2 regions of the Streptomyces sp. NPDC032940 genome follow, and region 2 is predicted to be linked to the other one. Evidence: riboswitches for the same ligand, from Rfam matches in the RefSeq annotation. Region 2 holds a riboswitch; the other holds the start of a gene.

Region 1 (15,159 bases), on a different contig from region 2:
TGAAGGCGGCGGTGAAGACGGTCTGGCCGCAGGTCGACCCGGCGAAGCTGGTGCTGCGCCTGCTCACGGACGCGGACTTCCTCGCCGAGCACGCGGAGGGGGTGCTGAGCGCGGACGAGCAGAAGGCGATCCTCTGGGTGAAGCCGGCCCGCTCGGTGAAGTCCGCCCGGTGGTCGCCCGCCGACGCGGTGCTGATCGACGAGGCGACCGACCTGATCGAGCGCACCCACTCCCTCGGGCACGTGGTCCTCGACGAGGCGCAGGACCTGTCCCCCATGCAGTACCGGGCGGTGGGCCGGCGCTGCACCACCGGCTCGGCGACCGTCCTCGGCGACCTGGCGCAGGGCACCACGCCGTGGGCGACGCGGAGCTGGGAGGAGGCGCTGGGGCACCTGGGCAAGGGCGAGGCGGTGATCGAGGAGCTGACGGCCGGTTTCCGTGTGCCGACGGACGTCATCACGTACGCGTCGCGGCTGCTGCCGTCCATCGCGCCGGGCCTGACGCCGGTGGCGTCGATCCGTGAGAACCCGGGCTTCTTCGAGATCCGCACGGCCCCGGACGGCACGGCCGACGTGGTGGCGGCCTGCCGTGAGCTGCTGGACCGGGAGGGCTCGGTGGGCCTGATCGCCGCCGACGCGCGGGTGCCGGGGCTGGCGGACGCGCTCACCGCCGCCGGGATCGGCCACCTCGCCCCCGGCGAGGAGACGACCCACGCCGTCCGCCTCACCCTGGTCCCGGCCTCGCTGGCCAAGGGCCTGGAGTACGACTACGTGGTCCTGGACGAGCCGCAGGCCGTGGTCGACGGCGAGCCGGACGAGCGGACGGGCCTGCGCCGCCTGTACGTCTGCCTGACCCGAGCGGTCTCGGGGCTGATCGTCACGCACGGAGCCGGCCTGCCCGCACAGCTGTCCGCGGAGCCGACGCGGTGAGGGACGGCAGTGTGACGGACCCGCCGCCCAGGTGACCGCGCGGCCGGGTGCTCAGTCCCCGAGCACCCGCCGCCACTGGGCGACCGCGTCCGCCGACACCGGGCCCGACCAGCCGCCGGGCCGCGCGGCACCGCCGATGTGGAAGCCGTCGATGCCCGCGTCCAGCAGCCCCGGTACGTGCTCCAGCCGCAGACCGCCGCCGACCAGCAGCTGCTGCTCGTACCCCGGCTCGCCGCGCCTCCGCGCCTCCGTGAGCAGGACGTTCAGGCCTTCGTCCACGCCCCCGGCCGCCCCGGCGGTCAGATAGGTGTCCAGGCCGGGGAAGTCCGCGAGCTGCTTGCGCAGCGCGTCCCGGTTCGCGGCCCGGTCGATGGCGCGGTGGAACGTCCACCGGCATCCCCCGATCGCCCCGGCGACGCGCTCCACCGCCCGCAGGTCCACGTCGCCGTCCGCGTCGAGGAACCCGAGCACGAACTGGTCCGCCCCCGCCTCCCGCATCTCGCCCGCTACGGCGACCAGCCGGTCGACGTCTCCGGCGGCGAACCCGTCCGCGAGCCGCAGCATCACCCGCAGGTCGATGTCGACGGCGGCGCGGATCGCGGCGACGGTCCCGGCCGACGGGGTGAGTCCGTCGGCCGCCATGTCGGTGACCAGTTCGAGGCGATCCGCGCCTCCGGCCTGGGCGGCGACCGCGTCCTCGGCGTCGAGGGCGATCACCTCCAGGACTGCTCGCTTGCTCATGGGACCCCATTCGTCGGGCTTGGTCGGCTTCGGCGGACCGCTACAGGTCTAGTCCAATCCAAGACTACGCCCCGACAGCCTCCCGAGGGGTCCCTTCGCCCCGGACCCGCGGCCGCTCAGTCGCCGAAGATGTTCAGCTCCGCCGCCTCGACCCCGGCGAGCTCGTACCCGGCCCCGGCGTCCACCGGCCGCCCCGCGTACAGCCGCACCAGCGTCGCCGCGTCCCCGATGAACCGCCCCGGCGGCCGCTCACCGCTCGCCTCGCCCAGCTTGAGCGGCTCGTCCACGTCGTCGAGGTCGGCGTGCAGGGGCACGTGTCCGAGGTCCCGGGTGACCGAGGTCAGCAGCGTCAGTGCGTCCGGCAGCCCGCGCCCCGCGTACGCCCCCGGCTCGCCGAGGGCCACCCGCACATCACCGGCGTGCACCCACTCGCCCAGCGCGACCCGGTCCAGCACCCCGCCCGCGCGGCCGATCACGGGCCCGGCCTCGGTCATGCCGCGCTCCAGCTCGTCGACGATCCGGGCGTTGGTCCAGTCGGCGCGCTCGGCGATGTCGCGGTCGTTGGAGGGGGGCGAGAAGACGCCCTTCTCGAAGCGCCGCTCCACCACCCGCATCAGGGCGGACGAGCAGTGCGCCAGCACGTCCCGCACGGTCCAGCCCGGACACGCCGCCACCGGCAGCGCGAAGTCGCCGTCCGCCCGGGACCGCAGCAGCGGCACCAGCTCGTCCCGTTCGAGGGTGAGCAGCCGGCCCGGCAGCTCGGGGTCGCGTACGTCGTGCACATCGGCAGGAGTCGTCATGGGCTCCACGCTAGGCCCTGTCGTCGGGCCCCTCGCGGGAGAATGAGCGCATGGCCGATCTCGACGCCCTGCGCGCCCGCTTCGCCCGAGCCCTGAACGGAGCCCGGGGCCCCGGCGCCGGTCCCGACCCGGCGCCGTACGCCGGCAACCTGCTCGCCCGCTGGCAGGAGCCCCAGCGGCGCTACCACACGCTCGCCCATCTCACCTCGGTCCTCGACCGCGTCGACGAGCTGGAGCGGTACGCCGACGACGCCGACGTCGTCCGGCTGGCCGCCTGGTTCCACGACGCCGTGTACCTGCCCGAGCGGTCCGAGAACGAGGAGCGGTCGGCGCGGCTGGCCGAGCGTGCACTGCCCGAGGCCGGCGTGCCCGCGGACAAGGCCGCCGAGGTGGCCCGGCTGGTGCGGCTCACCGTCTCCCACGACCCCGCCGACGACGACCGCGACGGCCAGGTGCTGTGCGACGCCGACCTGTCCGTCCTCGCGTCGCCACCCTCGGCGTACGCCGCCTACACGGCCGCCGTCCGCGAGGAGTACCACTTCGTCCCGAACGACGCCTTCCGCGCGGGCCGCGCCGCGATCCTGCGTCAACTTCTCGGCCTGCCCCGGCTGTTCCGCACGCCGTACGGGATCCGGGAATGGGAGGCGACCGCCCGCCACAACCTCACCGGGGAGCTGGAAATGCTGTCGCCGGACGGCGGCCGGGCCCCGTAGCCTGCCCGGCATGCGGACCATGGGCGGGGACCAGGTGGAAGAGGCCGTGGCGGGCGCGGTGGCGCTGCTGCGGACGGCGACGGACCGGGACTGGGAGGGGGTGCGGGCCGGGCGGCTCGAGTGGAGCTGCCGGTACACGGCGGAGCACATCGCGAGCGACCTCATCGCGTATGCGGGGCAGCTCGCCGGACGCGCCACCCGGGCCTACGTCCCCTTCGAGATCACCCTCGACGACGGCACCGGCAACGAGGGCGTCCTCCAGGTGATCGAGACGACGGGCGCCTTGCTCGCCGCCACCGTCCGCACCACCCCGCGCGAGGTCCGCGCCTTCCACCCGTATCCGTTCCGCAGCGCGGACCGCGAGGGCTTCGCCGCGATGGGGATCACCGAGGTGCTGGTGCACACGCACGACATCGCCGAGGGCCTGGGCCTGGCGTACGAGCCGCCCGCCGGGCTCTGCGCGGAGGTGCTGAGCCGGATCTTCCCGCACGTCCAGCCCGGCGCCGACCACTGGCGCACGCTGCTGTGGGCCACCGGCCGCGGCGAGCTGCCCGGCCGCGCCCCGCTCGAGACGTGGCGCTGGCACAACAACCTCGTGATCCCCGCCGGCCGCCTCACCCTCCAGGGCGTCACCCCCGCTGCCGCCGCCGATCTCGCAGTGGGCGGCGACGGCGGCTTCGTCTGGGTCGACGGCGGGCCGTACCAGGGCACGCGGGACGCCGCCGGCATGCTGCTGAAGGCGTACGAGACGGGCGTGCACCGGCCGGAGTGGGGCGTGTTCACGCTCGTGCGCACCGAGGACGGGCGTGCGGTCGGCGGCATGGGCTTCCACGGCGCGCCCGACGAGGACGGCCGGGTGGAGATCGGCTACGACCTCGCCGAGCCGGCCCGCGGCCACGGGTACGCCACCGAGGCGCTGCGCGCCCTGTCCGCGTGGGCACTGGAGCGCGCGGAGGTGACGTCGGTGTTCGCGACGACCGAGCCCGGCAACCTGCCGTCCCAGGCCGTCATCGAGCGGGCCGGTTTCACCCGGGTCACGGGCGAGGACGACAAGCAGTTCGCCTACGAGCTGCGGGCCGCGCGTCCCTGACCGCCGCCCTTGCGCCGCCGCAGCCCCGCCCCGTGCAGCAGCCGCACCACCTCGCGGCTGCTGACCTCCAGGGCGCCGGCGGACACGGCGTCCGCGTACCGGTGGGCGGGCAGGTCGTAGTGGTCGCGTTCGAAGGCGCGGCGCGGCACGCCCAGGGCCTCGGCGAACGCGTGCAGTTCGGCGTAGGAGGCGTCGCTGACGAGGTGGGACCAGAGACGGCCGTGGCCCGGCCAGGTCGGCGGATCGATGTAGACGGTCACCGGGGCGTCCTCACGACGACGGCGTGCCGCCCAGGGCGGTGCCCAGGGAGCCGACCGCCGCGACCTTGACCCCGGCCTTGCCGCACACCCAGTGCGGATCGGGGCCGAGTTCCGGCTCGACGTCCAGCGCGTGCGGGTCGCCGGAGCCGCACACCGGGCACAGCGGCCAGCGGCCGTACCGCTCCAGCAGGGCGTCCTGGACGTCCTGCGCGACCAGCCCGGCCACGAACTCCACACCCTCGGGCCACTGCTCGACCCACCAGCGCCGCTGTACGACGGACTCCTCGACGAGCGACACGACGTCCGGCTCGGCCGCCCGGCCCGCCACCAGGTCGGCGAGCACGAGGGCGCGCGCGGCGTGCAGGGCCTGCTCCAGCGGGCTGATGGGGTCCATGCCCCCATTGTGCGCACTCTTGACCCGCGGGCCGAAACGAAAATATCTTTCATGAGTGACCGATGAAGTGAAGGAAACTTTCGCGAGTGCGTCCGCCGGCCGCCGCGCCGGCGGAGGCGGGAGCGCGCCGCCCGCGCCCGCCGCCCTCGCGGCCAAGGTGCGCACCCTGGCGCCGTCGATGACCCGCTCCATGCAGCGGGTCGCCGAGGCCGTCGCCGGCGACCCGGCGGGCTGCGCGGCCCTCACGGTCACCGGCCTCGCCGAGCTCACCGGCACCAGCGAGGCCACCGTCGTGCGCACCGCCCGCCTGCTCGGCTACCCCGGCTACCGCGATCTGCGCCTCGCCCTCGCCGGGCTCGCGGCGCAGCAGCAGTCGGGGCGCGCGCCCGCCATCACGACGGACATCGCGGTCGACGACCCGATCGGGGACGTCGTCGCCAAGCTGGCCTACGACGAGCAGCAGACCCTCGCCGACACCGCCGCCGGACTGGACACCGTCCAGCTCGGCGCGGCCGTCGCCGCACTCGCCGCCGCCCGCCGCACCGATGTGTACGGCATCGGCGCCTCCGGGCTGGTCGCCCAGGATCTCACCCAGAAACTGCTGCGCATAGGGCTGATAGCCCACGCCCCGAGCGACCCGCACCTCGCCGTCACCAACGCGGTGCAGCTGCGCGCCGGGGACGTGGCCCTCGCCATCACCCACTCCGGCTCGACCGGGGACGTCATCGAGCCGCTGCGGGCCGCCTTCGAACGCGGGGCGACGACCGTCGCGATCACCGGCCGCCCGGACAGCCCCGTCACGCAGTACGCCGACCATGTGCTGACCACGTCCACGGCCCGGGAGAGCGAGCTGCGGCCGGCGGCGATGTCGTCGCGGACCAGTCAGCTGCTGGTGGTGGACTGCCTGTTCGTGGGGGTGGCGCAGCGGACGTACGAAGCGGCGGCGCCGGCTCTGGCGGCGTCCTATGAGGCGTTGGCTCATCGGCATGGGCCGCGCGGTAGACCGTAGGGGTTGTCCGCCATGCGCGACTGCGGGTTCGTCGTGGCTTGTCGCGCCCACGCGGCGGAGCCGCATATCGACACAGCCCCGCGCCCCCAGGTATGTACAGGCATCGCACGTTGAAAAGGGCCGCATCCTTATGACCTCCACCCCCCATCACCCCGACCTCCGCTCCCAGTTGGAGGCGATGTCCACCGAGGCGTTCCGGCCCGAGCTGGCCGAGATCGACCGGATGTCCACCCTCGACATCGCGCGGACGATGAACGGCGAGGACGCCACGGTGGCGGCCGCCGTCGCCGCGCGGCTGCCCGAGATCGCCGCCGCCGTCGACGCCGTCGCCGCCCGGATGAGCCGCGGCGGCCGGCTGGTCTACGCCGGCGCGGGGACCGCCGGACGGCTCGGTGTGCTGGACGCCTCGGAGTGCCCGCCCACCTTCAACACGGAGCCGGGGCAGGTCGTCGGCCTGATCGCGGGCGGCCCTGAGGCCATGGTCACCTCCGTCGAGGGTGCCGAGGACTCCGCCGAGCTGGCCCGCGCGGACCTGGACGCCCTCGGCCTCACCGCCGACGACACGGTGGTCGGCGTGTCCGCCTCCGGCCGCACCCCGTACGCGGTCGGTGCCGTCGAACACGCCCGGGCGCTGGGCGCGCTGACCGTCGGCCTGGCCTGCAACGCGGGCAGCGCGCTGGCCGTCGCCGCCGAGCACGGCATCGAGGTCGTCACCGGGCCCGAGCTGATCACCGGCTCCACGCGGCTGAAGGCCGGCACGGCGCAGAAGCTGGTCCTCAACATGTTCTCGACGATCACGATGATCCGGCTCGGCAAGACCTACGGGAACCTGATGGTCGACGTGCGCGCCTCCAACGAGAAGCTGCGCGCCCGCTCCCGCCGTATCGTCGCGCTCGCCACCGGCGCCGGGGACGAGGAGATCGAGCGGGCCCTGGCCGCCACCGACGGCGAGGTCAAGCACGCCGTCCTGGCCCTGCTGGCCGACGTCGACGGCCCGACGGCCGCCCGGCTCCTGGAGGAGTCCGACGGTCATCTGCGCGCCGCGCTGGCTGCGGCGAAGGGCTGACGGCACGGGCGGGCGGGACCGGCGGTGCCGTGTGCGACCCTGAGGAGCATGAACCACGCCCAGCTGACCGCCCTGGGCCGCGCCCTGCGTCTCCTCGGTGAGCACGGCGAGGCCCTGACCGCCGACACGCCGGACGCCAAGGTGCACGAGATCCGCGCCGACGTGAAGCGCGCGCTGGACCTGCTGGAGGAGAGCGTCACCACGGCCGCCCCCAGCACCCGCTGCCCCGAGCATCCGAACGGCCCGGTCGACGAGGCCGCCCCCGACCTGTGCCTGCTGTGCGAGACCCGCCGCCGTGCCGCCCGCCGCGCCGAGTACGGCGGCGGCCCGGCCCCGGTCCGGACCGCCGAGCCGGCGCAGTCCCGCTACGGGGTGCGGGGCGACCGTCCGCAGCCCCAGCAGCGCTGGCTGCCGGAGCTGTGGAACGGCCAGGCGTGGCAGCTGTGCGGCACCCCGCGCCGGGACCGCCGCGAGGCCGAGCTGTACATCGCCGCCCAGTTGCGTGCCCCGCGCGCGGCCATGGCGTACCGGCTGGTGCACGAGTTCACGGACTACGAGGTGCTGCGCGTGTGGGGGACGCCGGTGCGGGTGGACATCGAGCCGATGGGCTGAGCCGGCGCGGGGAAGGAAGGGGACGTCAGCGGACGACGTCGAACACCATCTTCTGGACGCCGTTGGCGTACGCCTCGTGCTCGGTGAGCTTCAGCTTCTGCGCGTCCTTGTCCGTGTCGCTGAACAGGCGCTTGCCCGCGCCGAGGAGCAGCGGGAAGACCAGCAGGTGGTAGCGGTCGACGAGGCCGGCGTCCGCGAGGGCCCGGCCCAGGGTGGCGCTGCCGTGCACGATGACCGGGCCGCCCTCCGTCTCCTTGAGCGCGGCGACCTCGTCGACCGAGCGCAGGATCGTGGTCTCGCCCCAGTCGGTCACGAGGTCGTCGTCGGTGAGGGTGGTGGAGACGACGTACTTCGGCATCTCCCTGTAGTCGGCGAAGTCCTCCATGTCCGGCCAGACGGGGCTGAACGCCTCGTAGCTGACCCGGCCGAGGAGCATCGCGCCGGCCTCCTTCTGCTCCCGCCCCTTGATCTCGTACGCCTCGGGGAGGAACTCCACGTCCTTGAAGGTCCAGCCCGCGTTGCGGTAGCCGGACTCGCCGCCGGGCGCCTCCACGACCCCGTCGAGCGAGACGAAGGCGGTGCTGATCAGGGTGCGCATCTGGGTCTCCTGGGTGGCTCGTGGTTCCGGGCGGCTCGTGCCCCGCCGTCACATGGTGCGTTCACCCTCTCTGACCGCGGCGCCCGGGAAAACTCATCGGTCACCGCCGGCCCAGGACGCGCACCGCGGCCGCCCGTGCCGCGCCGCGCGTCCGCACGCCGGACCGGGGTTCAGCTGAGGGTCTTCAGCGCCGCAGCGTCGAACGGCGTCAGCTCGTCCAGGCGGCCGTCCAGGACCTTGCGGGCCCACTGCGGGTCGTGGAGCAGGGCGCGGCCGACGGCGACGAGGTCGAACTCGTCGCGCTCCAGGCGGTCCAGGAGGTCGTCGAGGCTGCCGAGCCCGGCGCCCTCGCCCTGGAAGGCCTTGACGAACTCACCGTCGAGGCCGACGGAGCCGACGGTGATGGCGGTCCTCCCGGTCAGCTTCCGGGTCCAGCCGGCGAGGTTGAGGTCGGAGCCCTCGAACTCGGGGACCCAGTAGCGGCGGGTGGAGGCGTGGAAGGCGTCGACGCCGGCCGAGGCCAGCGGCGTGAGGATCGCCTCCAGCTCCTCGGGGGTCTCGGCGAGGCGGGCGTCGTAGGCCTCCTGCTTCCACTGGGAGTAGCGGAAGATCACGGGGAACTCGGCCGAGACCCGCTCCCGCACGGCGGCCACGATCTCCGCGGCGAACTTCGTCCGGGCCACGGGGTCGCCGCCGTAGGCGTCGGTGCGGCGGTTGGTGCCGGCCCACAGGAACTGGTCGACGAGGTAGCCGTGGGCGCCGTGGATCTCCACGCCGTCGAAGCCGATGCGCTCGGCGGCGGCCGCGGCGTCGGCGAAGGCGCCGATGACGTCGTCCAGGTCGCGCTGGGTCATGGCCTTGCCGGTGACCTCGTCCTCGCCGATGCGCAGACCCGAGGGGCCGACGGCGGGGGCGTCGGGGAAGGGCTTGTCGCCCTGCTTGCGCACCATGCCGATGTGCCACAGCTGCGGCACGATCGTGCCGCCCGCCGCGTGCACGGAGTCGGCGACCTTCGCCCAGCCGGCCAGCTGCTCGTCACCGTGGAAACGCGGCACACGGTCGCTCTGCCCGGCGGAGTCGTGGCCGACGTACGTCCCCTCGGTGACGATCAGGCCGACCCCGGCGGCGGCGCGGCGCGCGTAGTACGAGACCACGTCCTCGCCGGGGATGCCGCCCGGGGAGAACATGCGGGTCATCGGCGCCATGGCGATGCGGTTCGGCACGGTCAGGCCGTTGATGACGGCCGGGCGGGCGAGGATCTGCGCGGCGCGCGAGGCGGCGTCGGAGGCGGTGACGGTCACGGGGGGTCTCCTCAGGAGGTACCGGTCAGTATGTGCATGCGCATGAATGCCTGCACCCCCTGCAACCGGCGCACCCGCCACCGCCATTCCGGCCGCCCGTCATCCGTGACCCGGGTCACACGGACCCGTGGGCAGGGGGCCGGAAAGCGCCCGAGGGCGGCACCCCCGGCCTCGGCCAGGAGTGCCGCCCTCGGCACGTGAAGGACGGTCGATCAACCGGAACCGGTCGATCAGAAGTCCATGTCACCGCCCGGCATGCCGCCCGGAGCGGCCGCGGCGGCCTTCTCCGGCTTGTCGGCGATGACGGCCTCGGTGGTGAGGAACAGCGCGGCGATGGAGGCGGCGTTCTGCAGCGCGGAACGGGTCACCTTCGCCGGGTCGATGATGCCCTCGGCGATCATGTCGACGTACTCGCCGGTCGCGGCGTTCAGGCCGTGGCCGACCTGGAGGTTGCGGACCTTCTCCACGACGACGCCGCCCTCGAGACCGCCGTTGACGGCGATCTGCTTCAGCGGGGCCTCCAGGGCGAGCTTCACAGCGTTGGCGCCGGTCGCCTCGTCACCCGACAGCTCCAGCTTCTCGAAGACCTGGGAGGCCTGGAGCAGGGCCACGCCACCACCGGCGACGATGCCCTCCTCGACGGCCGCCTTCGCGTTGCGGACGGCGTCCTCGATGCGGTGCTTGCGCTCCTTGAGCTCGACCTCGGTGGCGGCACCGGCCTTGATGACGGCCACGCCGCCGGCCAGCTTCGCCAGACGCTCCTGGAGCTTCTCGCGGTCGTAGTCCGAGTCGCTGTTCTCGATCTCGGCGCGGATCTGGTTGACCCGGCCCTGGACCTGCTCGGCGGAGCCGGCGCCGTCCACGATCGTGGTCTCGTCCTTGGTGATGACGACCTTGCGCGCCTTGCCCAGCAGGTCGAGGGAGGCGTTCTCGAGCTTGAGACCGACCTCCTCGGAGATGACCTCGCCGCCGGTGAGGATGGCGATGTCGCCGAGCATGGCCTTGCGGCGGTCGCCGAAGCCCGGGGCCTTGACGGCGACGGACTTGAAGGTGCCGCGGATCTTGTTGACGACCAGGGTCGACAGGGCCTCGCCCTCGACGTCCTCGGCGATGATCAGCAGCGGCTTGCCCGACTGCATGACCTTCTCCAGGAGCGGCAGCAGGTCCTTGACGTTGCCGATCTTGGAGTTGGCGATGAGGATGTACGGGTCGTCGAGCGACGCCTCCATCCGCTCCATGTCGGTGGCGAAGTACGCCGAGATGTAGCCCTTGTCGAAGCGCATACCCTCGGTGAGCTCCAGCTCCAGACCGAAGGTCTGGGACTCCTCGACGGTGATGACGCCTTCCTTGCCGACCTTGTCCATGGCCTCGGCGATGAGCTCGCCGATCTGGGTGTCGGCGGCGGAGATGGAGGCCGTGGAGGCGATCTGCTCCTTGGTCTCGACGTCCTTGGCCTGCTCGAGCAGGGCGGCGGAGACGGCCTCGACGGCCTTCTCGATACCGCGCTTCAGCGCCATCGGGTTGGCACCGGCGGCCACGTTGCGCAGACCCTCGCGCACCAGGGCCTGGGCGAGGACGGTCGCGGTGGTCGTACCGTCACCGGCGACGTCGTCCGTCTTCTTGGCGACTTCCTTGACCAGCTCGGCGCCGATCTTCTCGTACGGGTCCTCGAGCTCGATCTCCTTGGCGATGGAGACACCGTCGTTGGTGATCGTGGGCGCGCCCCACTTCTTCTCGAGGACGACGTTGCGGCCCTTGGGGCCGAGCGTCACCTTGACGGCGTCCGCGAGCTGGTTCATGCCGCGCTCGAGGCCGCGCCGCGCCTCCTCGTCGAACGCGATGATCTTGGCCATGTGAAGTGGTCCCTCCAGGACTGGGGGTGATTCCTTCGGACCGCGCCCGCGCCCGCGACGGACGGCTCGCCGGCCTCGTGGGTTCCTTCCCCACCCGGCCCGCGGGCCTCACCGACCCGGTCCTTCGTTGTCACTCTCACCTTCAGAGTGCTAACGCCAATGATTAGCACTCGGCCCTGTCGAGTGCAAGCGCCTCGGGACATCGACGCCCCGGCTCAGCCACCCGCGAACACCCGGGGGCCTACCGGGCCCGGACAGGCCGAAGGGCCCGTACCCGGCCGGGTACGGGCCCTTCGGAGAAGACCGTTGGCTTGCGGTGGCCGCACGTCTCAGGCGCTGAGGCGAACCATGTCGGCCTGCGGGCCCTTCTGACCCTGCGAGATCTCGAACTCGACCCGCTGGCCTTCTTCGAGGGTGCGGTAGCCGTCCATCTGAATCGCGCTGTAGTGGACGAAAACATCCGCACCACCGTCGACCGCGATGAAGCCGTACCCCTTCTCCGCGTTGAACCACTTGACGGTGCCCTGAGCCATGCCTAACTCCCCTATTACTGGCCCTTGCACAGATCCGCACTTCGCGGATCCGGGTCAGACCTCACCCCCCAATGGGTGGGGGCGTGCGCCGGAACGCGTCGACCGCGGCTGAATGTATCTGTCCAACTGCCGTCTGCAACAGGTCAATCGGACGAGAAATCTGGACGCAGCCGGTCCGGAATGTGGCGAGAATTCGCCTGAATTCGGGTCAAGTCGGGCTACACAAAGTCCACAAAAGCCGCGAAATACGCCCACAGTTTGGCTATTTCTTGTCGGGCGAGCGGGAGCGTGTTCCCCAACTCTACCGCGCTCAATCCAATGGAATCGCCCCCTCCGCTTCTATTGCGGAGGGGGCAATGCGCACTACCGGGAGTAGGAGGCTCCGGTCAGCCGCCCGCGACGGCCGGAATGATGGAGACGCCGGCGCCGTCCGGCGTCGCCGTCTGAAGGCCCTGCTCGAAGCGGACGTCGTCGTCGTTGACGTAGACGTTGACGAAGCGGCGGAGCTTGCCCTGGTCGTCCAGGACACGCGCGGCGATCCCGGTGTGGTTCTTCTCCAGGTCCGAGATGACCTCGGCGAGGGTCGCCCCCTCGGCGGCGACCTCGGCCTGCCCGCCGGTGTAGGTGCGCAGGATGGTCGGGATGCGAACGGTCACGCTCATGCGAGGCCAGCCTCTCGGAAGGAGTCCAGGTTGGGGCGGATCGTCGCGGTGAGGCCGGTGCCGGCCACCGCGTCGAGGGTCTTGAGGCCGTCGCCGGTGTTCAGCACGACGGTCGTGAGCGACGGGTCCAGGACGCCGTTCTCGATCAGCTTCTTCGTGACGCCCACCGTCACACCGCCCGCGGTCTCCGCGAAGATGCCCTCCGTGCGGGCGAGCAGCTTGATCGCGTCGACGACCTGTCCGTCGGTCACGTCCTCCACCGCGCCGCCGGTGCGGCGGGCGATGTCGAGGACGTAGGGGCCGTCGGCCGGGTTGCCGATGGCCAGCGACTTGGCGATGGTGTTCGGCTTCTGCGGGCGGACCACGTCGTGCCCGGCCTTGTACGCGGTGGACACCGGCGAGCAGCCCTCGGCCTGCGCGCCGAAGATCTTGTACGGCTTGTCCTCGACCAGGCCGAGCTTGATCAGCTCCTGCAGTCCCTTGTCGATCTTCGTCAGCTGGGAGCCGGACGCGATCGGCACGACGAGCTGGTCGGGCAGCTGCCAGCCGAGCTGCTCGCAGATCTCGTACGCGAGGGTCTTGGAGCCCTCGGCGTAGTACGGCCGCAGGTTGACGTTGACGAAGCCCCAGCCCTCGCCGGCCGGGTCGCCGATCAGCTCGGAGCAGAAGCGGTTCACGTCGTCGTAGTTGCCCTCGATGCCGACGAGTTCACCGCCGTAGACGGCGGCCATGACGACCTTGCCCTGCTCCAGGTCGTGCGGGATGAACACGCAGGAGCGGAAGCCGGCCCGCGCGGCGGCGGCGCCGACGGCACCGGCGAGGTTGCCGGTGGAGGAGCAGGACAGGGTGGTGAAGCCGAAGGCGCGGGCGGCCTCCAGGGCCTGGGCGACGACGCGGTCCTTGAAGGAGTGCGTCGGGTTGCCCGAGTCGTCCTTGACGTACAGACCGCCGGTGACGCCGAGTTCGCGGGCCAGGTTGTCGGCCTTGACCAGCTTGGTCCAGCCCGGGTTGATGTTCGGCTTGGTCGCGACGTCCGCCGGGACGGGCAGCAGGGGCGCGTAGCGCCAGATGTTCGCGGGGCCCGCTTCGATCCGCTTGCGCAGTTCCTCGGTGTCGTAGGCCGAGAAGTCGTAGGCGATCTCCAGCGGGCCGAAACACTCCTCGCAGGCGAAGACCGGACCGAGGGGCACGCGGTGGCCGCACTCGCGGCAGGAGAGGGCGGCGGCGGGGCCGAGGTCCACGGTGGAGGGGGAAGCGGTGGTGTCGGTTGCGACAGTCTGCACAGCCATGTGAGGCGAGGCCCTTTCTCCTCATCTTCCTCACGACGCATCTCGCCGTGAGACGGATTTGGCACCTTCCCTAGCCGGGAGCCTCGCGCTGCGATCGACGGTGACCGGCGATCTGCGAGAACCGACTGGAGGGTTGCCGGGGCTTCATCGGGCCGTATCCCTCTGCCCCTCTGGATGAGCGGTATGTGGTTGTTCTGCGGTGGTTCACACGGTGACCCCGGCATGCGCCGGTCATCCGCGTTGTTCAAGACTGTAACCGAAGGCCACGACAGTTGAGATAGTCGTCCGTACCGCGAGATGGATCACAAAGGAGCCCACCGACCGTGCTGGAAGAAGTCGAGCGCTGGCTTGGCGCACGCTCCTGGTCCGTGGCAGACCGCACGCTTCCGCAGATCATGGCCGCCAAGCGCGCCACGGGGCAGTCGGTCAGCGTCGTGCTGCCCGCGCTCGACGAGGAGGCCACCGTCGGCGACATCGTCACGGTGATCCGCCGTGAGCTGATGCACCGGGTGCCGCTCGTCGACGAGCTCGTGGTCGTGGACTCCGGCTCGACCGACGCCACGGCGGCGGTGGCCCGCGCGGCGGGGGCGCGCGTCGTGCACCGCGACGAGATACTCCCCCGCATCCCGGCCGTGCCCGGCAAGGGCGAGGTGCTGTGGCGCTCGCTGCTGGTCACCGGCGGCGACGTCGTCTGCTTCGTCGACGCCGACCTGCGCGAGTTCTCCGCGGACTTCGTCTCCGGCATCGTGGGCCCACTGCTCACCGACCCGGAGGTCCACCTCGTCAAGGCGATGTACGACCGCCCGCTCGACGCCGCCCCGGGCGAGGGCGGCCGGGTCACCGAGCTGATGGCCCGACCGCTGCTGAATCTGCACTGGCCCCGGCTGGCGGGCTTCGTCCAGCCGCTGGGCGGTGAGTACGCGGCCCGCCGCTCCCTGCTGGAACGGCTCCCCTTCCCCGTCGGTTACGGCGTCGAGCTGGGGATGCTGGTCGACTCCCTGCACCTGGTGGGCCTGGACGCGCTCGCCCAGGTCGACGTCGGGGTGCGCCGGCACCGGCACCAGGACGGCCGGGCGCTGGGCCGGATGTCCGCCGCGATCTACCGCACCGCCCAGCTCCGGCTGGCCCGCGGCCATCTGCTCCGGCCGGCCCTCACCCAGTTCGAGCGGGGCATCGACGGCTTCGAGCCCCGCACCTACGCCGTGGACACCGAGGAGCGCCCCCCGATGGCGGAGATCGCGGAGTACGCGTCCCGCCGGGTGGCCTGAGCGTCAGCCGGCGACACCGTCCGACCAGCGCCACCTGCCGC
Region 2 (15,159 bases):
ACTTCTCGCCGATCCGCTGCCGGAACAGCGGGTCGGTCTCCACGGCCGCCGCCATGGCGTTGCCGGCGAACTTGGTCCGGCGGTTGGGGGCGAAGCGGGCGTACTGTCTCAGCTGTGCGGGCAGTTCGCCGAGGGTGAGCCCGCCGAAGCCGTCGGACACGATCTGCACGACCCTGCGGCGCACCCCGTCGGGCAGCGGGCGGTCGAGCACCTCAGCGGCGCCGTCGCCCGGCCCCCCGCCGTGTGTCTCCACCATCCGTCACCCCAATGCCTCTGCTGCCTGCGCATGCCTGTGCGGTCCCGGCAGGGGACCGCGGCCCGCGAGCCCGCTCCCGTCAGGAGCCGGCGCCCGGCCTGTCCACGAGTTCCACCTGGTCGACGGCGTTGCACCAGCGGCACCGCACCGATTCGATGGTCTCACTGAGCACCTCGCGCTCCTCGACCGTCGGCTCACCGGCCAGATCGAGGTGCACGTACTCGACGACCTTCGAGGCGCGGGTCACGTCGAAGCGGGTGAGGTTGCCGCAGAGGGTGCAGCGCCACCGCGTCGTGTCCGTCGGCAGGGGAACCGTCATCGTGGCTGTCCGCTCTCTTCCAGTGTCCGTGACGCGCCGGCCTCCCCGGTGCGTGTGGCTCGTAACCCTACGGCCTGGCGGGTACCCGCCGCCCGCGTGTCCACGGCGGCGAGGCGGTACGGGAGGTTGCGCCCCGTTACGTCATGCTCTGTATTCATGATCCGCAAGTGGAACACCGCGGCCCTCGGGAAGGCCAGGACGCTCGGGGCCCGCGGCCGGCGGGGTCGCACGGCACCGGTGACCTGTGCGCTGATCACCCTGTGCTGCCTGCTGTTCCTGGTCAGCCCGGCCTCGGGCCTCAATCCGGCCCACGGGACCGGGGAGGAGCTGCTCGCCGCGCAGCGCGCCTGGTTCCGCCGCTGGGGCGTGATCCCCGCAGAACTGTTCGAGGACTCCCCCGGAGCCGTCCTCATCCCCGCCACGGCACTCTTCGTCCACGGGAGCTGGGTGCACCTGCTGGGCAACATGCTCTTCCTCTACGTCTTCGGCGCGATGACCGAGGCGCGGATGGGGCGGCTCCAGTTCCTGCTGTTCTACCTGGGCTGCGGCTATCTGGCGCTGCTGGGCTACGCGGCGGCCAACGCGGACTCCCAGGAGTCCCTGGTCGGGGCCTCGGGGGCGATCTCCGCGGTCCTCGGGGCGTTCCTCTTCCTGTTCCCGCGCGCCCGGGTGACCAGCCTCCTGCCCTTCCTGTTCTTCCTGCCGCTGCGCTTCCCGGCCTGGGTGGTGCTGCCGTTCTGGGCGTCCCTGCAGTGGATGGCGGCGGGCCGGGCCGGTGACGGGCCGGGGGTGGCCTACCTGGCGCATCTGGTGGGCTTCGGGCTGGGCTTCGTCTTCGCCTGGGTGCGGTTCGGCGGTGGGACTAGAGTTGGGGGCGTTCCAGCGACGGCCCCCGAGGGAGAGAACCAGCCGTGATCAGCGCGATCGTCCTCATCAAGACCAGCGTGGACCGGATCCCCGAGATCGCCGAGCAGATCGCCTCGCTGGAGAACGTCAGCGAGGTCTTCTCCGTCACCGGCACCTACGACCTGATCGCGATGGTGCGGGTCAACCAGCACGAGGACCTGGCCGAGGTCATCCCCGGCCGGATCAGCAAGATCCCGGGCGTCGAGGGCACGGACACGCACGTGGCGTTCCGTACGTACTCGCAGCACGACCTGGAGGCGGCGTTCGCGATCGGGCTGGACAACTGAGCCCTCCCGGCACGACCGCCGCCCCGGGGCTCAGGCGGCGGTACCGGCCGCGGACGTGTCCGGGACGCAACGCCCGCCCTCGGTGCGGTAGTTCCACCGGGCGCCGTCGCTCACCAGCTCCTTGACGGCGTTCACGAACCGCTCGACGTGCTCGTCCGGGGTACCCGCGCCGAAGCTGACCCGGATGGCGTTGAGGGACTTCTCCCCCGGCGCCGCCTCGGGGGCGCCGCACTCGCCCTGCGTCTGCGGGTCGCTGCCGAGCAGCGTGCGCAGCAGCGGGTGGGCGCAGAACAGTCCGTCGCGCACGCCGATGCCGTACTCGGCGGAGAGGGCTGCGGCGAAGTGGGAGCTGTTCCAGCCCTCGACGACGAAGGAGAGGACGCCGACGCGGGGCGCGTCGTCCCCGAAGAGGGACAGCACCCGCACCTCGGGCACCTCGGCGAGACCCTCCCGCACCGTGCGGATCAGGTACTCCTCACGCGCGACCAGCGTGTCGAACCCGGCCTCGGTGAGCGCCTTGCAGGCGGACGCGATGGCGTAGGCGCCGATGACGTTGGGCGACCCGGCCTCGTGGCGGGCGGCGCTGTCGTGCCACTGCACGTCCACGCCGCCGTCCGCGCGCCGGCTGACGCTGCGGCTGGCCCCGCCGCCCGCGAGGTACGGCTCGGCCTCGCGCAGCCAGTCGGCACGGCCCGCGAGGACGCCGGCGCCGAAGGGGGCGTACAGCTTGTGCCCGGAGAAGGCGACCCAGTCGACGTCGAGGTCACGGACGCTGAGCGGGTGGTGCGGGGCGAGCTGGGCGGCGTCCAGGACGATCCGGGCACCGTGCGCGTGGGCGGCGGCGGCCAGCTCGCGCACCGGCCACAGCTCACCGGTGACGTTGGAGGCGCCGGTGACGCAGACCAGGGCGGGCCCGTACGGCTCACGGGCGGCGAGCGCGCGCTCCAGGGTCTCGACGGCCTCGGCGGGGCTGCCCGGGGCGTCGAGGAAGGTCACGTCGGCGTCCCGCCAGGGCAGCAGCGAGGCGTGGTGCTCGGTCTCGAAGACGAAGACCCGGCAGCCGGCCGGCAGGGCGCCGGCGAGCAGGTTCAGGGAGTCGGTGGTGGACCGGGTGAACACCACCTGGTCGGCGTCCCGGCAGTCGAGGAACTCGGCGACGGTCTTCCGGGCGTTCTCGAACAGGTCGGTCGACAGCTGCGACAGGTACCCGGCGCCGCGGTGCACGCTGCCGTAGTACGGGGCGTAGGCGGCGACGTCGTCCCAGACCCGCTGGAGCGCGGGCGCGCTGGCGGCGTAGTCGAGCGCGGCGTAGGTGACCTCGCCGCCGGTGACGAGCGGGACGGTGACGTCCCGGCCCAGGACGGGCAGCGGGGCACAGACGGACTGGTCGGCGGCGACGGCGGAGACGGACATGGGTGCTCCCGTGAAGGCAGAGGACGTCACCGCGCGAGCGCACACGGCTCCAGCACGGGACGGAAAGGAAAACGCAAAGGAAAAGGGGATGCGGAGGCGGGGCTCTGCGGCCCTAGCGCATTCGCTGATTCACGGAGAACTCCCTCGGACGACCCAGGACCCCTGGTTCCGCGAGGGGTCCGCGCTTGCCGTGGACCTTGCTGTCCACGGCCTGGTCTTCACCCGGGGCACCCCGCCACGGACGGAGGGTTGCCGGACAGTCGGCCGGGGCCTCATGACTGTCACTCATGACCTGAGGAGGAAAGTACGTGAAGTGATCGCCGCCCCGCAACCCGTGTCCGGATCGCGGGACGGCCGTCACTGTCCCGGGACGGGCGCTACGCGTTGCTGGCGGCCACCCAGCGCTCCAGGGTGCGCCGGGCCGCGCCGGAGTCGATGGACTCGGCGGCCTGCTCCATGCCGGCCCGGATCCGCTCGGTCAGCGGTCCGTCGCCGGGCGTCAGGGCGACCAGGGCCGCCGCCGAGTTCAGCAGCACCGCGTCCCGGACGGGGCCCGGCTCGCCGGCCAGCAGACGGCGGGCGACGTCGGCGTTGTAGGAGGCGTCGGCGCCGCGCAGCGCCTCGACCGGCACCAGTTCCAGGCCGACGTCCCGCGGGTCGAAGGTCTCCTCGGTCACCGTGCCGTCCCGCACGACCCAGACCCGGGAGGTGGAGGTCGTGGTCAGCTCGTCGAGCCCGTCGTCGCCGCGGAACACCAGCGAGGAGTTGCCGCGCTCGGCGAACACCCCGGCGATGATCGGGGCCATCCGCGGGTCGGCGACACCGACGGCCTGTGCCTTCACCTTCGCCGGATTGGTCAGCGGCCCGAGGAAGTTGAACACGGTCCGCACGCCGAGCTGGCCGCGCGCGGTCGCCACATGGCGCAGCGCGGGATGGAACTTCACGGCGAAGCAGAAGGTGATCCCGGCCTCCTCGGCGACCTGGGCGACCCGCTTCGGGGCCAGTTCCAGATTGACGCCGAGCTTCTCCAGCACGTCGGACGCGCCGGACGCCGAGGACGCGGCACGGCTGCCGTGCTTGACGACCTTCGCTCCGGTGCCGGCGATGACGACGGCCGACATGGTGGAGATGTTCACGGTCTTGGCGCCGTCGCCGCCGGTGCCGACGATGTCGACCGTCTCACCGGGCACCTCGATGACGTGCGCGTGCGCGTACATCGAGCGCACACAGCCGGCGATCTCGTCGACGGTCTCGCCCTTGGCCCGCAGCGCCGTCGCGAACCCGGCGATCTGCACGTCGGTCGCCTCGCCGCGCATGATCAGGTCCATCGCCCAGGCGGTGTCGTCGGCGGACAGGTCGCGGCCGTCCAGCAGACCGTTCAGCAGGGCGGGCCAGGAGCGGCCCGCCGCGATGTCGCCTCCAGCGGGGGTCACAGCGCTCATGAGCCGCTCCTGATCGTGTGCATCGTGGAAGAAGAGTGTGGTCCCACCCTATCCAGCCGCCGGGCACGGCGAAGGGCCCCGTCCGCAGACCGGACGGGGCCCTTCGACCGTGGTGTGGCGACGCTGGAGGATCAGTGGTGGCCGTGGCCGCTCGTGATCTCCTTGTACTCGTCGACGGTCGGCTTCGGAATCTGCGACTCCGGACCGAAGTACGCCTTGCTGAGCTTGACGCGGAGCTTCTCCGAGCCCTTCGCCTTGCGCTCGACGCCGTTCTCGTCGACCGTCGGGCCGATCTCGGCCGGCTTGTACTGCTCGTGCGAGGTCAGGGTGTACAGCGCACCCTGGCTCAGCGGCTCGTGGACCTCGATGAACTCACCGTGCGGCAGGCGCTTGATGATGCCGGACTCGCGTCCGTGCAGCACCTTGTCCTTGTCGCGGCGCTGGAGGCCGAGGCAGATCCGCTTGGTGATCACGAAGGCGATGACCGGGCCGACGAAGAACCCGATCCGGACGAACCAGGTGACCGAGTTGATCGACAGGTGGAAGTGCGTGGCGACGATGTCGTTGCCACCGCCGATCAGCATGATCATGTACGCCGTGACCCAGGCGACGCCGAGGCCCGTACGGGTCGGGGCGTTGCGCGGACGGTCGAGGATGTGGTGCTCGCGCTTGTCGCCGGTCACCCACGACTCGATGAACGGGTAGAGGGCGATGGCGGCGAGGAAGATGCCGAACAGCACCAGCGGCACGAACACGCCCAGGACCAGCGTGTGACCCCAGAAGTTGATCTCCCAGCCGGGCATGGCGCGGACGAGACCCTCGGCGAAGCCCATGTACCAGTCGGGCTGCGCCCCGGTCGACACCTGGTCCGGCCGGTACGGGCCGATGCTCCAGATCGGGTTGACCGACACGAGGCCGGCGATGGCCGCGATCACACCGAAGACCAGGAAGAAGAAGCCTCCGGCCTTCGCCGTGTACACCGGCAGCAGGGGCATGCCGACGACGTTGTTGTTCGTCTTGCCGGGGCCCGCGAACTGCGTGTGCTTGTGGTAGAAGACCAGGATCAGGTGGCCCACCAGCAGGCCGAGCATGATGCCCGGCAGCAGCAGGATGTGGATCGAGTAGAACCGGGCCACGAAGTCGTGGCCGGGGAACTCCCCGCCGAACAGGAACATCGAGATGTACGTACCGACGATCGGCACGGACAGGATCGCGCCCTGCGTGAAGCGGACACCGGTGCCGGAGAGCAGGTCGTCCGGGAGCGAGTAGCCGGTGAAACCGGTGAACATGCCGAGGACGAACAGCAGGAAGCCGAACAGCCAGTTGATCTCACGCGGCTTGCGGAACGCGCCGGTGAAGAAGACGCGCATCATGTGCACGAACATGCCGGCGAGGAAGACGATCGCCGCCCAGTGGTGGATCTGCCGGATGAGCAGACCGCCCCGGATGTCGAAGCTGATGTTCATCGTCGAGGCGTACGCCTCGCTCATCAGCTGACCCTGCAGCGGCACGTACGAACCGTGGTACGTGACCTCGTTCATCGACGGGTGGAAGAACATCGTCAGGTAGACACCCGTGAGGATGATGACGATGAAGCTGTACAGGCACACTTCCCCGAGCATGAACGACCAGTGGTCGGGGAAGATCTTGCGCATGTTGGACTTGGCCAGGGAGTAGATCCCGAGCCGTCCGTCGGCCCAGTCGGCGACGCGCTCGCCGGCCGGTGCCTTCCCGCGTCCGCGGGAGTCTGTGGTCGCTGTCGTGCTCATCCGCGCTCCCAGAAAGCAGGACCGACGGGCTCTTCGAAGTCGCCGAGCGCCTCGAGATAGCCCTCGTCGTTCACGCCGATCCGCAGCTGCGGCAGGGCGTGACCGGCGGGACCGAAGATCACCCGGGCACCGTCGGAGAGGTCGAAGGTGGACTGGTGGCAGGGGCACAGCACGTGGTGCGTCTGCTGCTCGTACAGGGAGATCGGGCAGCCCACGTGGGTGCAGATCTTCGAGTACGCCACGATGCCCTCGTGCGACCACTCGAGCTCGCGCTTGTCCTTGATGTTCTCCGGCTGGATCCGGACGATCATCAGGGCGGCCTTGGCGATCTCGTTCTGGAATTCCTCGTCGTGCTCCTCCAGGCCCTCGGGCTTGGCGAAGGTGAGCGAGCCGACCGCGACGTCGGAGGGACGCATCGGCTCGTTCGTGTTCATGTTGACGAGCAGCTTGCCCTTGGACCACAGGGTGTGGCGCAGCTTGGTGCCGGGCAGCGGACCGAGGTCGCGCAGCAGGACGACGCCGGAGAGCGGCACCAGGGTGAGCGCGCCCAGCATCGTGTTGCGGATCAGCTTGCGGCGCCCGAGCGCGGACTCCTTGGCGCCCTGCTTGAAGTCCGCGTGGACCTTGGCACGGAGCTCGGGGGACGCCTCGATCGGGTGACGCTCGTCGGCGACCTCCTCGTCGGACATCAGGGTGCGCGCCCAGTGGACGGCGCCCGCGCCGATCGTGAACAGCGCCACGCCCAGCGTCAGGCCGAGCGCGAAGTTCATCGCGTTCACGTGCCCGAGCGGGAACAGGTAGATCGACTTGTCGCGCGGGATGGTCACGAACGAGGCGATGAAGCCGACGGTGGCCAGCATCGACAGGGTGAACATGAACGCGACCGCGCGCTCCGACCGCTTGGCGGCCCGCTCGTCGATGTCCTGGATCCGGTGCTCGTGGGGCGGCAGCCCCGGGTCGGCGAACGGATGGGCCTCGTCCGCGACCTTCACCGCACCGTGTGTGGTGCCCTGCTCAGCAGGCAGGTTCTCTTCTGGAATGTCTTGGCTACTCATGACTTCTTGGCCTTTGCGGTCCGAGCGGCAACCCACACGGCGACGGCGATGCAGGCGCCGAGGCCGAAGATCCAGCCGAAGAGGCCCTCGCTGACCGGCCCGAGGCCGCCCAGCGACAGACCGCCGGGGCTGACGGTCTCGTCACCGTTGACCGCGTTCAGGTAGGCGATGATGTCCTTCTTGTTCTGCTCCGACATGGTCGTGTCGGGGAAGGAGGGCATGTTCTGCGGGCCGGTCTGCATGGCCTCGTAGATGTGCTTCGGGTCGACACCCTCGAGGCTCGGGGCGTACTTGCCGTGCGTCAGCGCGCCGCCCTTGCCGGTGAAGTTGTGGCACTGCGCGCAGTTGGAGCGGAACAGCTCACCGCCCTTGGCGATGTCCGCGCCCTCCGGGCCGTACTTCTCCTCCGTCGGGATGGCGGGACCGGCGCCCAGCGAAGCGATGTAGGCCGCCAGCTGGTCGATCTCGGCCTGGGAGTAGATCACCTTCTTGCGCGGGACCTGCGCGCCGGGCTGCTGGGCCGGCATGCGGCCGGTGCCCACCTGGAAGTCGACGGCAGCGGCGCCGACGCCGACCAGGCTCGGACCGTCGCTGGTGCCCTGACCCCCGGTGCCGTGGCAGCTGGCGCAGCCGACGGCGTAGAGCTTCTTGCCCTCGTCGATGGCGAGGGACTGGGCGGTTTCATCGGCCTGCGCCTTGCTCGCGGGCGCGAACGCGGCGTACAGCCCCCCGGTGCATGCCAGCGCGAGGAGTAGGACGACGAGCGCCGCCAGCGGATGGCGTCGTCGTGCGGAGAGCTTTTTCACGGATTACCCCGGTGTCAGGATCTTCTGCGTCGATGCTTCTGGTATTGCGCGGGTGCGTGCCGCGACTACTTGATCATGTAGATCGTGGCGAAGAGGCCGATCCAGACGACATCGACGAAGTGCCAGTAGTAGGACACGACGATGGCCGCGGTCGCCTGCTCGTGGGTGAACCTCCGGGCCGCGTAGGTACGGCCGAGGACCAGCAGGAAGGCGATGAGGCCGCCCGTCACGTGCAGTCCGTGGAAGCCGGTGGTCAGGTAGAACACCGAGCCGTACGGGTCGGACGAGAGCGAGAGGCCCTCGTGCTTGACCAGCTCGGTGTACTCGAACACCTGACCGCCGATGAAGATCGCACCCATCACGAAGGTGACGATGAACCACATCCTGAGCTTCTTCACGTCACCGCGCTCGGCGGCGAAGACGCCGAGCTGGCAGGTGAGGGAGGAGAGCACCAGGATCGTGGTGTTCGTCGCGGAGAACGGGAAGTTCAACGCGTCGGCCTTCTCGGACCAGAAGTCCGGGCCGGTCACCGATCGCAGGGTGAAGTACATCGCGAAGAGGGCCGCGAAGAACATCAGCTCGGAACTCAACCAGATGATGGTTCCGACGCTGGTGAGGTTCGGCCGGTTGACCGACGGGTGCGCGTGCCCGGTTTCTACTGTCGTTGCTGTCGCCACGACCGACATTATGTCGGTCGCTTATCCCGCCCTCACCCCGGGGGGTGCCGTTCGGTGTGTTCGCCCCCTCTGTAGTGCCCGTATGGCCCATCGAACGGCCCGTCGAAGCCGTGTCCGAACCGGTGTTGACGGGCAGTGGGAGGGAGTAGCATCCGGCGCAACGGGCACGACAGTCTCCACCGCGTATCGGAGGAAGCATGCAGGCGACCGCCACGGTGCTGGTCTACAGCGACGACTCCAACACCCGCGAACAGGTGCGGCTCGCGACCGGTCGCCGGCCGGCTCCGGACGTGCCCGTGGTCGAGTTCGTGGAGTGCGCGACGCCGGCCGCCGTCATCAGGGAGCTGGACAAGGGCGGGATCGACGTCTGCGTCCTGGACGGCGAGGCCGTCCCGATGGGCGGCATGGGGGTGTGCCGGCAGATCAAGGACGAGATCTTCGACTGCCCGCCGGTGCTGCTGCTCATCGCCCGCCCGCAGGACGCCTGGCTGGCCACCTGGAGCCGCGCGGAGGCCGCTGTGGCCTCGCCGGTGGAGCCGGTGGAGTTCGCGGGTGCGCTGGCCGCGCTGTTGCGGGAGAAGAGGCTGCAGGGCGTCTAGGGACGTCCCGGCGCCCCTGAGGGCATCGCCCTCAGGGGCGTTCTCACGCGCTCTCCGGGCGCAGCCGGGCCTGTTCCGCCGTACCGGTGCCGTTGGTCGCGCCGCCCGTCAGGGCGCTGCCCTGGCGCCACTTGGCCCAGTCCAGGTTCCAGTCGCCGAAGCCGTTGCCGAAGGGCTCCATGGTCTCGCCGTCCGAGTTGATGACCTGGACGAGGTCGCCCTCCTGGACCTCGTTGAAGAACCACTCGGCGTTGTCGGTGCTCATGCCGACGCAGCCGTGGCTGACGTTGGCGGAGCCCTGGGAGCCGACGGACCAGGGGGCGGCGTGCACGTACTCGCCGCTCCAGGTGACCCGGGTGGCGAAGTACACCGGCAGGTCGTACGACTCCGACGAGCCCTCGGCGATGCCGACGGTGGTGGAGCGCATGCGTACGAAGGGCTCCTTGCCGAGGACGACCTTGACCCCGTTGCGGGTCTCGAAGCCGGGCTTGCCGGTGGTGACGGGGATCTGCCGGACCTCCTCGCCGTCCTTGTAGAGCGTCAGGGTGTGCGTGGAGGCGTCCGTGACGGCGACGACGCGGTCGTCGGTGGTGATCTTCAGGGACGTGGCCTTGCCGCCGCGCAGCCGGTCGCCGATCTTGATGCCCTCGAGATTGCTGCGGACCTGGACTGTGGCGTGGGCGGGCCAGTACTCCTGGGGCCGGTAGTGGAGCTTCTTGTCGTCCACCCAGTACCAGGCGCCCTGCACGGCGGGCGTGGACTGCACCTTGAGGGCTCGCTCCACTATGGCCCGCTGGGCCTTGTCCGCGACCGGCTGGCTCAGTTCCGCGGTGATGGGCTGGCCGACGCCGTACGCGCCCGCCTTGGGCCCGAAGGTGACGTCCAGGGTCTTCTTGGCGGAGGGCTTGCCGGTCTCGAAGGTGAGGACCTTGCGGCCGGGTGCGCCGTCGCCGTCCTCGGTGCTGACGCGCACCGTGTAACTGGCGCCCGCTGCCAGCGGGGAGGTGCTGTGCCAGCGGGAGCCGTCGGCGGAGAGTTCGCCCGCCACGTAGCGGCCCGTGGCGTCGACGGCCGTGACGTCCGTGATGCGCCCGCCTGCGCCCTCGGCGACGACCTCCAGGGGCTTGTCCGGGTCGGCCTTCTTCCCGGCGTCCGTGGGGCCGTTGAAGGAGATCTGGCCGGCCGCGTCGTAGGGCGTGGCCGACAGCGGGTTGTCGTCGTCGCCCATGCAGGCGGTGACGCTCACGCCGAGAGCGATCACCAGCAGGGTGCAGCCGACGACCGTACGCCCCCGCGCCTGGAAGTGAACCGTGTTGCTCATGACCTCACGCTAGGGAGCGACGTCAAGGGCGGCACGGTGGGTAATCCGGACGGGTGACGAGGGGTACGGCAGACGAAGGGGCCCGGACGCTCCTGACGGAGTGTCCGGGCCCCTAGGCGCTCAGCGCGTGTTACTGGGTGCGGTTCTCACCGCGGTAGTACTCGAAGACCCAGCCCCACAGACCGATCAGGATGACCGGCAGCGAGAAGTACATGATCCACCAGCCGACGGCCACGCCGATGAAGGCGAGGGCACCGCCGATGCCGAGGGCCAGCGGCTGCCAGCTGTGCGGGCTGAAGAACCCGACCTCGCCGGCGTCGTCGGCGACGTCCGCTTCCTTGTTGTCCTGCGCGCCCACGTCGACCCGCCGGGCCGTGAAGGCCAGGTAGAAGCCGATCATGAGGCACAGGGCGAAGGCCAGGAAGAGGGCCGTGGCGCCGGCCGGCTCCTTCGACCACACGCCGTACGTGACCGCCACGGCGAGGATGAAGAGGCTCAGCCAGAGGAAAATCTTGCCCTGGATCTTCACTTGCCGGCCTCCTTGCCGCCAGCGAGGGTCTTTTCACCGTGACCGACGTTCTCGAGCTGGTCGAGCGCGGAGATCTCCGGGTGGTGCAGGTCGAACGCCGGGGATTCGCTGCGAATGCGCGGCAGGGTGAGGAAGTTGTGCCGCGGCGGCGGGCAGGAGGTCGCCCACTCGAGCGAACGGCCGTAGCCCCACGGGTCGTCGACGCCGACCGGCTTGCCGTACTTGGCCGTCTTCCAGATGTTGTAGAAGAACGGCAGGATCGACATGCCGAGCAGGAACGAGGCGATCGTCGAGACCGTGTTCAGCGCGGTGAAGCCGTCGGCGTTCAGGTAGTCGGCGTAACGACGCGGCATGCCCTCGGCGCCCAGCCAGTGCTGGACCAGGAAGGTGCCGTGGAAGCCGACGAACAGCGTCCAGAAGGTGATCTTGCCCAGGCGCTCGTCCAGCAGCTTGCCGGTGAACTTGGGCCACCAGAAGTGGAAGCCGGCGAACATCGCGAACACCACGGTGCCGAAGACGACGTAGTGGAAGTGCGCCACCACGAAGTACGAGTCGGAGACGTGGAAGTCCATCGGCGGCGAGGCCAGGATGACACCGGTCAGACCACCGAAGGTGAAGGTGATCAGGAAGCCGATCGTCCACAGCATCGGCGTCTCGAAGGACAGACTGCCCTTCCACATGGTGCCGATCCAGTTGAAGATCTTCACACCGGTCGGGACCGCGATCAGGAACGTCATGAACGAGAAGAACGGCAGCAGCACTCCGCCGGTCACGTACATGTGGTGCGCCCACACCGTCACCGACAGACCCGCGATGGCGATGGTGGCCGCGATCAGGTTCATGTAACCGAACATCGGGCGGCGGCTGAAGACCGGGATGATCTCACTGACGATGCCGAAGAACGGCAGCGCGATGATGTACACCTCTGGATGCCCGAAGAACCAGAACAAGTGCTGCCACAGCAACGCCCCGCCGTTGGCCGAGTCGAAGACGTGCGCACCGAACTTGCGGTCCGCCTCCAGCGCGAACAGGGCCGCGGCCAGCACCGGGAAGGCCAGCAGGACCAGCACACCGGTCAGCAGGACGTTCCAGGTGAAGATCGGCATGCGGAACATGGTCATGCCGGGGGCACGCATGCAGATGATCGTGGTGATGAAGTTGACCGAGCCGAGGATCGTGCCGAAGCCGGAGAAGGCCAGACCCATGATCCACAGGTCACCGCCGATACCCGGCGAGTGCACCGCGTCGGACAGCGGGGAGTAGGCGAACCAGCCGAAGTCGGCCGCACCCTGCGGGGTGAGGAAGCCGCCCACCGCGATGGTCGAGCCGAACAGGTACAGCCAGTAGGCGAACATGTTCAGCCGGGGGAAGGCCACGTCCGGCGCGCCGATCTGGAGCGGCATGATCCAGTTGGCGAATCCGGCGAACAGCGGCGTCGCGAACATCAGCAGCATGATCGTGCCGTGCATCGTGAACGCCTGGTTGAACTGCTCGTTCGACATGATCTGCAGACCCGGGCGGGCCAGCTCGGCGCGCATGAAGAGCGCCATCACACCGCCGATGCAGAAGAACGCGAACGACGTGACCAGGTACAGCGTGCCGATCGTCTTGTGGTCCGTGGTGGTCAGCCACTTGACGACGACTTCGCCACGCCTCTGGCGCCGGACCGGCAGCTCGTCCTCGTAGTGGGACCCTGCCGCGGCACCCTGGGGTTCGTTGAGGATGCTCACAGGTTGTTCGTCTCCCGGTTCTTCTCGTGGCTCGTCTGCGCGATGCCGGCGGGAACGTAACCGGTCTGCCCCTTCTTCGCGAGGTCCTGGAGGTGCTGCTCGTAGCGCTCCGGGGAGACGACCTTCACGTTGAACAGCATCCGGGAGTGGTCGACGCCGCACAGCTCGGCGCACTTGCCCAGGAAGGTGCCCTCCTTGTTGGGGGTCACCTCGAAGGCGTTGGTGTGGCCCGGGATGACGTCCTGCTTCATCAGGAACGGCACCACCCAGAAGGAGTGGATGACGTCGCGCGAGGTCAGCACGAAGCGGACCGTCTTGCCCTTGGGAAGCCAGAGGGTCGGACCCGGGTTGTTGGTCTGCGGGTTCCGCGTGCCGGGGGTGCCGCAGTCGTAGACACCGCCGGCGTTCGCCGGGAAGTCCTCCTTGAACCGGTTCGGAATCGCTTCCAGTTCCTCGGAGGTCTTGGCGTCGCCGTTGGAACCGGCGACGTCCTCGATGTGGTTGAAGCACCAGCTCCACTGGAAGCCGACCACGTTCACCGTGACGTCGGGCTTCTTCTTCAGGCTCAGGAGCTCGGACTCGTCACGGGCGGTGAAGTAGAACAGCACCGAGACGATGATGAGCGGAACCATGGTGTACAGCGCCTCGATGGGCATGTTGTACCTGGTCTGCGGAGGAACTTCGACCTTGGTGCGGCTGCGCCGGTAGAAGAATGCACACCACAGGATCAGGCCCCACGTCAGCACGCCGACGGCGAGCGCGGCGGCCCAGGAACCCTGCCACAGGGAGAGGATCCGCGGAGCCTCTTCCGTGGTCGGGGTGGGCATGCCAAGGCGGGGAAAGTCCTTGTATGTGCAACCTGTGGCGGTCGCCAGGACCAGGCCCGCGGTCAGTGCCTGCAGCAGCTTCCGCCGCATCGGGCGCCGCGGCGAGCGGTCGGAGCCGTTGGGACTCACGTAGCGCCTTCCCGAGAGTCTCGCCCGCGCGTGTTGGCTGCGGCCTGCCTTCTCGCTGGTCGGTCGCCGCCCTGCGTCGGGCAGGGGTTTGATGTTTATGCGGACCAAACCCTAGCCGACGCCCTCCGGGGGGTCGCGGGGAGGGTGGCATACGCGCCGGGGGTCACTCTTTAAGGGTGGGACGGTGCCGCTCAGGGGGCGGGAAGGTGCGGTTCCGTTGACGGCTGACGGAGCGTCGTGGACTGTCGCGCCCACGCGGCGGAGCCGCATGTCGGACACCGTCCCGAGCCCTGGCGGGGCGCCGTGCCGCCCGGCGTTCTAGCGTGGCCCCGTGGCCTACTTCGATGCTGCTTCCGCTGCTCCCCTTCACCCCGTCGCCCGGCAGGCCCTGTTGGCCTCGCTCGACGAGGGGTGGGCCGATCCCGCTCGGCTCTACCGGGAAGGGCGGCGGGCGCGGTTGCTGCTCGACGCCGCCCGGGAAGCCGCTGCCGAGGCCGTGGGGTGCCGCGCGGACGAGTTGGTGTTCACTCCTTCGGGGACACGGGCGGTGCATTCGGGGGTGGCCGGGGCGCTGGCGGGGCGGCGGCGCACCGGACGCCACCTGATCGTGTCAGCGGTCGAACACTCCTCCGTACTTCATGCCGCCGAGGTCCACGAGCGGGAGGGCGGCACCGTCACCCAGGTCCCCGTGGACCGGACGGGGGCGGTGGACCCCGTGGCGTACGCGGCGGCTCTGGGCGACGGCACCGCGCTGGCCTGTCTCCAGTCGGCCAACCACGAGGTGGGCACCGAGCAGCCGGTGGCGGAGGTGGCGGAGGCCTGCCGGGCGGCGGGGGTGCCGCTGCTGGTGGACGCGGCCCAGTCGCTGGGCTGGGGGAAGGTGGCGGGCGACTGGTCGCTGCTGGCGGCGAGCGCGCACAAGTGGGGCGGGCCGTCGGGGGTCGGGCTGCTGGTCGTGCGCAAGGGGGTGCGGTTCGCGCCGCAAGGGCCCGCCGACGAGCGGGAGTCGGGCCGGGTGCCCGGTTTCGAGAACCTTCCGGCGATCGTGGCCGCGGCGGCGTCCCTGCGGGCGGTGCGGGCCGAGGCGGCCGAGG

What was found. A riboswitch is a leader RNA that binds a small molecule or an ion and turns the genes downstream of it on or off. The one in region 2 is predicted to bind S-adenosylmethionine.
Region 1: it holds a riboswitch for S-adenosylmethionine, as region 2 does, so the genes downstream of both, thrC (threonine synthase) here and AB0E77_RS03925 (aminotransferase class V-fold PLP-dependent enzyme) in region 2, are expected to answer to the same signal.

What each region holds. Positions count from the first base shown of each region.
Region 1 is NZ_JBEZVJ010000003.1:143,322-158,480, reverse strand. Features, by position in the region: gene AB0E77_RS05720 (AAA family ATPase) at 1-929, shown strand, start outside; gene AB0E77_RS05715 (copper homeostasis protein CutC) at 981-1,670, opposite strand; gene AB0E77_RS05710 (maleylpyruvate isomerase family mycothiol-dependent enzyme) at 1,787-2,470, opposite strand; gene AB0E77_RS05705 (hypothetical protein) at 2,521-3,183, shown strand; gene AB0E77_RS05700 (GNAT family N-acetyltransferase) at 3,194-4,273, shown strand; gene AB0E77_RS05695 (DUF4031 domain-containing protein) at 4,246-4,533, opposite strand; gene AB0E77_RS05690 (hypothetical protein) at 4,544-4,927, opposite strand; gene AB0E77_RS05685 (MurR/RpiR family transcriptional regulator) at 4,983-5,936, shown strand; gene murQ (N-acetylmuramic acid 6-phosphate etherase) at 6,067-7,002, shown strand; gene AB0E77_RS05675 (hypothetical protein) at 7,051-7,614, shown strand; gene AB0E77_RS05670 (dihydrofolate reductase family protein) at 7,640-8,212, opposite strand; gene AB0E77_RS05665 (NADH:flavin oxidoreductase) at 8,383-9,513, opposite strand; gene groL (chaperonin GroEL) at 9,744-11,366, opposite strand; gene AB0E77_RS05655 (cold-shock protein) at 11,696-11,899, opposite strand; gene AB0E77_RS05650 (MoaD/ThiS family protein) at 12,286-12,561, opposite strand; gene thrC (threonine synthase) at 12,558-13,850, opposite strand; SAM riboswitch class I at 13,869-14,031, opposite strand; gene AB0E77_RS05640 (glucosyl-3-phosphoglycerate synthase) at 14,174-15,118, shown strand; gene AB0E77_RS05635 (hypothetical protein) at 15,122-15,159, opposite strand, start outside.
Region 2 is NZ_JBEZVJ010000002.1:277,156-292,314, reverse strand. Features, by position in the region: gene AB0E77_RS03945 (NYN domain-containing protein) at 1-256, opposite strand, end outside; gene AB0E77_RS03940 (hypothetical protein) at 336-575, opposite strand; gene AB0E77_RS03935 (rhomboid family intramembrane serine protease) at 732-1,490, shown strand; gene AB0E77_RS03930 (Lrp/AsnC ligand binding domain-containing protein) at 1,487-1,768, shown strand; gene AB0E77_RS03925 (aminotransferase class V-fold PLP-dependent enzyme) at 1,799-3,181, opposite strand; SAM riboswitch class IV at 3,358-3,474, opposite strand; gene trpD (anthranilate phosphoribosyltransferase) at 3,559-4,623, opposite strand; gene AB0E77_RS03915 (cytochrome bc complex cytochrome b subunit) at 4,755-6,392, opposite strand; gene AB0E77_RS03910 (Rieske 2Fe-2S domain-containing protein) at 6,389-7,447, opposite strand; gene AB0E77_RS03905 (c-type cytochrome) at 7,444-8,253, opposite strand; gene AB0E77_RS03900 (heme-copper oxidase subunit III) at 8,319-8,939, opposite strand; gene AB0E77_RS03895 (hypothetical protein) at 9,128-9,529, shown strand; gene AB0E77_RS03890 (Ig-like domain-containing protein) at 9,573-10,850, opposite strand; gene AB0E77_RS03885 (cytochrome c oxidase subunit 4) at 10,981-11,379, opposite strand; gene ctaD (cytochrome c oxidase subunit I) at 11,376-13,109, opposite strand; gene coxB (cytochrome c oxidase subunit II) at 13,106-14,065, opposite strand; gene AB0E77_RS03870 (aminotransferase class V-fold PLP-dependent enzyme) at 14,397-15,159, shown strand, end outside.